One region of the Mesorhizobium sp. M1D.F.Ca.ET.231.01.1.1 genome, then DNA from elsewhere that is predicted to be linked to it. Evidence: riboswitches for the same ligand, from Rfam matches in the RefSeq annotation. Region 1 holds a riboswitch; the other holds the start of a gene.
What was found. A riboswitch is a leader RNA that binds a small molecule or an ion and turns the genes downstream of it on or off. The one in region 1 is predicted to bind S-adenosylmethionine.

Region 1 (4,177 bases):
GCGATGAAGATCGTCTGCGAGACCAGAGCGCGCTGCAGCGTGCTTTTGTCGAGCAAGGCCTGGCGGTTGATGCATTTGGTGCTGCGGTTGCCCTTCACAGAGATGAAGGAGCTGATCAGCACTTCGAGAGAAGGGTTTTTGTCGAAGTGCGACAGCGTCCGGTCCAGGCGGTCCGGCAGATAGACATCGTCCGAATCAAGGAAGGTCACGATCGGCGCCCGCGCGCGCTCGATGCCCGCGTTGCGCGCGGCATTGGCGCCCCGCCATTTCGCGCCGACATAGATCAGTCTGGGGTCGCGAATTTCGGCGAGCGCCAGGGCGGTGCCGTCGGTCGAACCGTCGTCGACGACGATGTGCTCGAAGCGGGTAAGTGTCTGGGCAAGAACGCTTTCCACCGCGCGCACGACCTGGCTGCGCCGGTTGTGCGTCGGTGTGATCACGGTGATCAGAGGAGCTGTGTCGGAAGCGGTCGGCATCTAACCTTCGTTGTGGGGCGGACAAGCAACGATCGGATCGATCCCGCACCTGCCCTTTATGTCCACCGCCCCGATGGATTCGACAAAAACGGTACCGAAAAGATGCGCCTATGTCACCTGAAGCGTCGCTTCAGCGTCAGGGTCGGTACGTATTTCCTCAATGTCATGCGGTTTGAAGGCAACACTTTGCGACGACCTATCCTCAGCCATGCCCGACACTGCAGGAACGACTTCCACCCCGACCGAACAGGTTGGATGTTGCACCGCCATCATCTTTCCACGACCGCAGTCAGCGCTTGAGCAGGAATACCGCCTGCTGGCCGAAGAAGTTCCAGAACCACCACGGCATCGACAGGCCGATCTTCTGGCCGTTGGCGTCGAGCGCGGTGGCCTTCTCGACCGTCGCGCCGAGCTCCTCGCACAGATTGACGAAGTCGCGGATGGTGCAGAAGTGGATGTTCGGCGTGTCGTACCAGGAGTAGGGCAGGTCCTTGGTGACCGGCATCCTGCCCTTGATCAGCAGCGAGAAGCGCACGCGCCAGTGGCCGAAATTGGGGAAGGAGACGATGGCGCGGTTGCCGATCCGAAGCAGCTCGTCGAGCACCACCTTCGGATTGCGGGTCGCCTGCATGGTCTGCGACAGCACGACGAAATCGAAACCCTTGTCGGGATAGAATTTCAGATCCGTGTCGGCATCCCCCTGGACGACGGAAAGGCCGCGCGCCACGCATTCGTTGACGCCTCGCTGCGACAGCTCCAGGCCGCGGCCGTCGACCTGCCTGGTCTCCTGCAGAAGCTCCAGCAGCACGCCGTCGCCCGAGCCGACATCCAGCACGCGCGAATGCGGCGGGATGAGACCGGTGACGACCTCGAGGTCGACTCGCTGGGCACGATTGACGCTCATGGGCACACCTCCGGCCTTGGAGCCTTTGCGGCCACGGGGAATCCTGGCGCCGCGCAAATGCGGCCAAAACAGAGGGATCGCGCGCCGCTCACAGGCTGAGCCCCCTGGCGCGTGCGGCCGAGGCGATGAAGCCGTTGATGGCCGCGAACAGTTCCGGCTCGTCGAGCAGGAAGGCGTCATGGCCGCGATCGGTCTCGATCTCGACGAAGGAGACGGAGGCGCCGGCGGCGTTCAGCGCATGCACGATCGAGCGGCTCTCCTCGGTCGGGAACAGCCAGTCTGATGTGAAGGACACCAGGCAGAAGCGCGTCTTGGTGCCGGCGAAGGCGTCGGCCAGCCGTCCGCCATGGTCGGCGGCGAGGTCGAAATAGTCCATCGCGCGGGTCAGATAGAGGTAGGAGTTGGCGTCGAAGCGGTCGACGAAGGTCATGCCCTGATGGCGCAGATAGCTCTCGATCTGGAAATCGGCGTCGAAACCGAAGGTGAGCGCCTCGCGATCCTGCAGGTTGCGGCCGAATTTGCGGTGCAGCGCTGCTTCCGAGAGATAGGTGATGTGGGCGGCCATGCGGGCCACGGCGAGCCCCTTTTCCGGACGCCTGCCGAAATCCAGATATTTACCGCCGTGCCAGTCCGGATCGGCCATGACGGCCTGCCGCCCGACCTCATGGAAGGCGATGTTCTGGGAGGAATGGCGGGCGCCGGTGGCGATGGGCAGCGCCGAGAAGACGCGCTCCGGGTAGCTTGCGGCCCATTGCAGCACCTGCATGCCGCCCATCGAGCCGCCGAGCACGCAAAACAGCTTCTCGATGCCGAAATGGTCGACCAGCATCAGCTGCGCGCGCACCATGTCGCGGATGGTGATGATCGGCAGGTCGAGGCCATAGGGCCTGCCGGTCGCCGGATTGGTCGAGGCCGGGCCGGTGGAGCCGAGGCAGCCGCCGACGACGTTGGCGCAGATGACGAAAAAGCGGCTGGTGTCGATGATCTTGCCGGGGCCGATCAGCACCTCCCACCAGCCAGGCTTGCCGGTCACCGGATTGGTGTTGGCGACGTGCTGGTCGCCGGTCAGCGCATGGCAGACGAGGATGGCGTTGGAGCGGGCGTCGTTGAGGGTGCCGTAGGTCTGGTAAGCGACCTGGAACGGCGACAGCACCGTGCCGGCATCGAGCCTCAGCGGCTTGTCGGGTCCGAACTGCAGCACCGGGCTCGACGGGCGGTCGGCCTCGTTGTTGGTCCTTGGAGCGCGCTGAGCGGCCATTGCATTCCCCATCCAGTCCGCATCGATCTCACCGACGCGGTGTCCGGCCGGCCGCGGACAACAAAAAACCGGCTCGCCTTCGCAAAGCCGGTTACAGGTTGCAAACGGCCCTTTAGCGAATTGTTTAACGTGGCTGCAAGCCGACCGGCCAAATCACCACGGGAAGTCCGGCTGCTCTTCTAGGACCAGCATTGCGCTTCGTCAACGGCCAGCATCCGAGGGGCAGCATTTGAGGCCAGCCTGCCGGCGCGAGCGCGGCACTCGACATTCCGGGCCACGGCCTGTATTTCCGCAGCGGCCTCCGGACCGAGGCCTTCTCGACGGATTTGTGACATGAAGCAGGATCAGCCACGTCCGACGCCCCGCGCGGGCATCATGGACATCGAGGCCTACGTGCCTGGAAAAAGCACCGCGCCCGCCGGCGTGACGAAGGTCTACAAATTGTCGTCGAACGAGAATCCGCTCGGGCCTTCGCCGAAGGCGATCGAGGCCGCGCGGGAGGTAGCTGCAAAACTGGATGTCTATCCCGACGGCTCCGCCCGCCGGTTGCGCGAGGCGATCGCCGAGGTGCATGGCCTCAACCCGGCAAACATCATCTGCTCCAACGGCTCCGATGAGATCCTCGGCCTGTTGGCGCAGACCTATCTCGCGCCCGGCGACGAGGCCGTGTTCACCGAGCACGCCTTCATGGTCTACAAGATCTACATCCAGGCCGCTGGCGCCAAGCCGGTGGCGGTCAGGGAAACCGACGAGCGCGCCGACATCGACGCGATCCTGGCTGCCGTCACGCCGCGAACAAAAATCGTCTTCCTTGCCAATCCCAACAATCCGACCGGCACTTACGTGCCGTTCCAGGAGGTGCGCCGGCTGCACGCCGGATTGCCGAAGAACGTGCTTTTGGTGCTCGACGCGGCCTATGCCGAGTACGTGCGGCGCAACGACTATGAAGCCGGCATCGAGTTGGCGGGCAGCGCCGAGAATGTGGCCATGACCCGCACCTTCTCAAAGCTCGGCCTCGGCGGCGCGCGCGTCGGCTGGATGTACGGGCCGGCGCATATCGTCGATGCGATCAACCGCGTGCGCGGCCCCTTCAACGTCAACGCGACCGCGATCGAGGCCGGCATCGCGGCCATCCGCGACCGCGCCCATATTGAGCGCAGCGTGGAGCACAATGCAAAATGGCTGGCCTGGCTGAATGAGGAACTGACCAAGCTCGGGCTGCGCGTGACGCCCAGCGTCGGCAATTTCGTGCTGATCCACTTCCCGGACGACAAGATGCATTCGGCGGCGGCGGCCGACGACTATCTGAGTGCGCGCGGCTACATTCTGCGCCGTGTCACCGGCTACGGCTTCCCCAATGCGCTGCGAATGAGTGTCGGCACCGAAGAAGCCAATCGCGGCGTCGTCGATGCGCTCAAGACCTTCCTGAAAAGCTAGAGACCATGGCATCACCGATGTTCGAAAGAATAGCGCTGGTCGGCATCGGCCTGATCGGCTCGTCGCTTGCCCGCGTCATCCGCCGCGAGGGCCTGGCGCGCC
Region 2 (4,177 bases), on a different contig from region 1:
TCTCCTTCGCCGACGGCATCAAGACCGAGGCCGGCGACGTGTTCGAGATCGAGGCCAAGGATTTCGGCCTGCCGCTGCGCAATCCGCTGGAGATCGAAAAGCCGGTGAAAGTGGCCGTGAAGGCGCTTTGAGGTGAAAGCGTGATCTCCCCCCTCGTGGGGGAGATGGCCGGCAGGCCAGAGGGGGGCGCTGTCCCGCCAGCGTTCGCAATCCAGCCGGCTCTGCCTGCGGACTGTCTTCTTGGCTACAGTAGAGGTTGGCGATCCTTCGCGCCCCCCTCTGCCCTGCCGGGCATCTCCCCCACAAGGGGGGAGATTGGCAGCTTCAACCTCAATAAATATCGAAGTCGAAATATTTCGCCTGGATCTTCTTGTAGGTGCCGTCGGCAACGATGGCATCGATGGCCGCGTTCAGCTTGTCGCGCAGCGCGGTGTCCTCCAGGCGCACGGCGATGCCGGCCTCAGTCTCGGTGCCCTTGACGTCGCCGACCAGCTTGCAGCAGCCGTCGCTCGCCTTCTTCAGCCAGTCGACCAGCACGAACTTGTCCGAAATGACGGCGTCGAGCCGGCCGTTCTGGAGATCGGTGATCGCCTCTTCCTGGGTCGGATAAAGCTTCGCCTCGGCGCCGGCCTTGCCATATTTGTCCTGGGCATAGTCGGCCTGGGTGGTCGAGGCCTGGGCGCCGACGGTCTTGCCGGCGAGCGCCGCCGGCTCGGTGGAGGCGATGTCGCTGTCCTTGAGCGCCACCAGCGCAAGCGGCGTCGTATAGTATTTGTGGGTGAAGGCGACCTGCTTCTTGCGCTCCTCGGTGATGCTCATCGAGGCGATGATGGCGTCGAACTTCTTGGCCTGGAGGGCCGGAATGATGCCGTCCCAATCCTGGGTGACGATCTCGCACTCGACCTTCATCTGGGCGCAAAGCGCATTGGCGATGTCGATGTCGAAGCCCTCAACCTTGCCGTCCGGCGTTATGGTGTTGAAGGGCGGATAGGCGCCCTCGGTGCCGATCTTGATCTTTTCCGCCGCGATCGCGGAACCGGCGCCAAGCGCCAACATGGCGGCGACTGTCGCCGATACGATCCATCTGGTTATCTGCATTTTTTGTCTCCCTCAGTCAGGCGTCTAGATTGGTGAGGCGCAGCCAAGCATGGCGCGCCCAGCCGGGCAAGCGGTGTCTGACGTGAACTGTCAGCGCGCGGCGCGGAAATGCTTAGAGAGCTTAAGCCCCTGCGCCTGGTAGTTCGAGCCGAGGTCGCTGCCATAGAGCGCCTGCGGGCGCTTGAGCATATGCTCGTAGACAAGGCGTCCGACGATCTGGCCGTGGTCGAGGATGAAGGGCACCTCATGGCTGCGCACCTCGAGCACCGCCCGGCTGCCGCTGCCGCCAGCGGCGGAGTGGCCGAAACCGGGATCGAAGAAGCCGGCATAGTGGACGCGGAACTCGCCGACCAGCGGGTCGAACGGCGTCATCTCGGCGGCATAGAGCGGCGGCACATGCACGGCTTCGCGCGAGACCAGGATGTAGAACTCGTCCGGATCGAGCACCAATTCGCCGGCGCCGCTCTTGTAGAGAGGCTCCCAGAAGTCGACGACATCCTGCGCGGCGCGCTTGTCGACGTCGACGAGGCCGGTGTGGTGCTTGCCGCGATAGCCGACCAGGCCGTCCTTGTCGCCGTCGAGATCGATCGACAGTGCTATCCCGCCGCCGGAGATGTTGGGTGGCTCGGTGGCGACCAGCATCTCGGCATGGTGGAGATCGCGCAATTCGCGCTCCGACAAAAGCGCATTGCCGGTGCGGAAGCGTATCTGCGACAGGCGCGAGCCGGCGCGCACGACGATCGGGAAGGTGCGCGGGCTGACTTCGAGATAGAGCGGACCATGATAGCCGGCCGCGATCTTGTCGAACTCGTGGCCGCGGTCGGTCATGACGCGCGTGAAAATGTCCAGCCGTCCGGTCGAGCTCTTCGGATTGGCCGAAGCCGACACGTTTGAAGGCAGCGCCAGGCTTTCCAGCAGCGGCACGATATAGACGCAGCCCGTCTCCAACACCGCGCCCTCGGCGAGATTGATCTCGTGCAACTTCAGCCGGTCGAGCTTGTCGGCCACCAGGTGATCGGGACCGGGCAGGAAGGAGGCGCGCACGCGGAAAGCCTTGTCGCCCAGCCTCAGATCGAGGCTGGCCGGCTGAATCTGATTGGTATCGAGCACGCGCGGCGACTTCAGCGCGCCCGCCTCAAACAGCGCCGCGATGTCCTGATCCGGAAGAATGCCTGTCTGCCGCAAAGGCTGGCTCCGTTCCAACTGGTACAAACCTCTTAATCAAGCCGGCAATTGACGCAAGCGCGGTGCGGGTCTAAAGGGTCGTTATCCCGTGGTGATTTGGCCGGTCGGCTTGCAGCCACGTTAAACAAGTCGCTAAAGGACCGCTGGCCGCAAGGCCGTATGGACCGGTTGCGACATCGCGGCCGGTTTTTTTGTGTTTGGATGTTCTTTGCGAGTGGAATTAGGGCGATGACGAAGACGCGCAACTGGAAACCTCAGACGGCACTCGTGCATGGCGGGACGCTGCGTTCCGGCTTCGGCGAGACCGCCGAGGCAATGTACCTCACCCAGGGCTATGTCTATGAGACGGCGCAAGCCGCGGAAGCCCGTTTCAAGGGCGAGGAGCCGGGCTTCATCTATTCGCGCTACGCCAATCCGACCGTGGACATGTTCGAAAAGCGCATGTGCGCGCTGGAAGGCGCCGAAGATGCCCGCGCCACCGCTTCCGGCATGGCGGCGGTCAGCGCAGCGCTTCTGTGCAGCGTCAAGGCCGGCGACCATATCGTTGCCGCGCGGGCGCTGTTCGGCTCCTGCCGTTGGGTGGTCGAGACGCTGGCGCCGCGCTACGGCATCCAGGCGACGCTGATCGACGGCACCGACATCGCCAATTGGGAAAAGGCGGTCAGACCGAACACCAAGCTGTTCTTCCTGGAGAGCCCGACCAACCCGACGCTGGAAGTGGTCGACATCGCCGCCGTCGCCGCTTTAGCCAACTCGATCGGCGCGCGCGTGATCGTCGACAATGTCTTCGCCACGCCGCTGCAGCAGAAGCCCTTGCAGCTCGGCGCCCATATCGTTGTCTATTCGGCGACCAAGCATATCGACGGACAGGGCCGCTGCCTCGGCGGCGTCATCCTGTCGGACAAGAAATGGATCGACGAGAACCTGCACGACTATTTCCGCCACACCGGCCCGAGCCTGTCGCCCTTCAACGCCTGGACGCTGCTCAAGGGCCTGGAGACGCTGCCGCTGCGGGTGCGCCAGCAGACGGAAAGCGCCGGCAAGATCGCCGACTTCCTGGCCGACAGGCCGGAGATCGCCCGCGTCATCTATCCGGGCCGCGCCGACCATCCGCAGGCGGATGTCGTCAGGAAGCAGATGTCTGGCGGCTCGACGCTGATCTGCCTCGACGTCAAGGGCGGCAAGCAGGCGGCGTTCGCCTTCCAGAACGCGCTCGACATCGTGCTGATCTCCAACAATCTCGGCGACGCCAAGAGCCTGATCACCCATCCGGCGACCACGACGCACAAGAACCTGAGCGACGAGGCGCGCGCCGAACTCGGCATCGGGCCTGGCACGCTGCGTCTGTCCGTGGGGCTTGAGGACACCGACGATCTGCTGGCCGACATCGAAGAGGCGCTAAAGGCGGCGAAGTAGCGGCAGCAAAGAGCGGCCTTGAGCCGCAGCCGGCTCAGGCAATCTCTTCGAGTTCGGTCATCTCCCCGGTGCGGATCGTCATGGCGTTGCCGCGCCATTCGACGACACCGCCCAGCCAGCCGCGCGCCCAGATGGTGGGGAGCATCGCATCGCGAACGATCATTGCGGTCACGCTGCGCGGCGACAGGTACCAGCCCTTGGACCAGGCAAGCAGGCATTCCGGCACATAAGCGATCGCCAGCACGCAAAGCGCGGTCGTAGGCAGGCTGGCGCCGGCACCTGCCGCCGCGATCAGCGCGAAATTGAGCGGCACGACCATCCCGGTCAGGATCTCGGGCGCGAAGAACAATGGGAAGGTGACGCGGCGCAGCCGAGCCCAGCGCGCCTGGCGCGACCAGATCTCGGCGAGCGTGCGCTGGCCGAGCGGCTGCTCGAAGGGCGAGGCCACGAGATTGACCCGTAGGCCCAGGCCGTTGAC

Region 2: linked by a shared signal. The riboswitch ahead of EN874_RS25595 (O-succinylhomoserine sulfhydrylase) and the one ahead of EN874_RS06805 (homoserine O-acetyltransferase) in region 1 are both predicted to bind S-adenosylmethionine.

The regions. Positions count from the first base shown of each region.
Region 1 is NZ_RZOZ02000002.1:74,254-78,430, reverse strand. It holds gene EN874_RS06815 (glycosyltransferase family 2 protein) at 1-476, opposite strand, end outside; gene metW (methionine biosynthesis protein MetW) at 766-1,380, opposite strand; gene EN874_RS06805 (homoserine O-acetyltransferase) at 1,469-2,638, opposite strand; SAM riboswitch at 2,731-2,808, opposite strand; gene hisC (histidinol-phosphate transaminase) at 2,972-4,075, shown strand; gene EN874_RS06795 (prephenate/arogenate dehydrogenase family protein) at 4,081-4,177, shown strand, end outside.
Region 2 is NZ_RZOZ02000011.1:189,857-194,033, reverse strand. It holds gene araD1 (AraD1 family protein) at 1-131, shown strand, start outside; gene EN874_RS25605 (ABC transporter substrate-binding protein) at 331-1,098, opposite strand; gene EN874_RS25600 (2'-deoxycytidine 5'-triphosphate deaminase) at 1,189-2,283, opposite strand; SAM riboswitch at 2,362-2,439, shown strand; gene EN874_RS25595 (O-succinylhomoserine sulfhydrylase) at 2,512-3,699, shown strand; gene EN874_RS25590 (ceramide glucosyltransferase) at 3,734-4,177, opposite strand, start outside.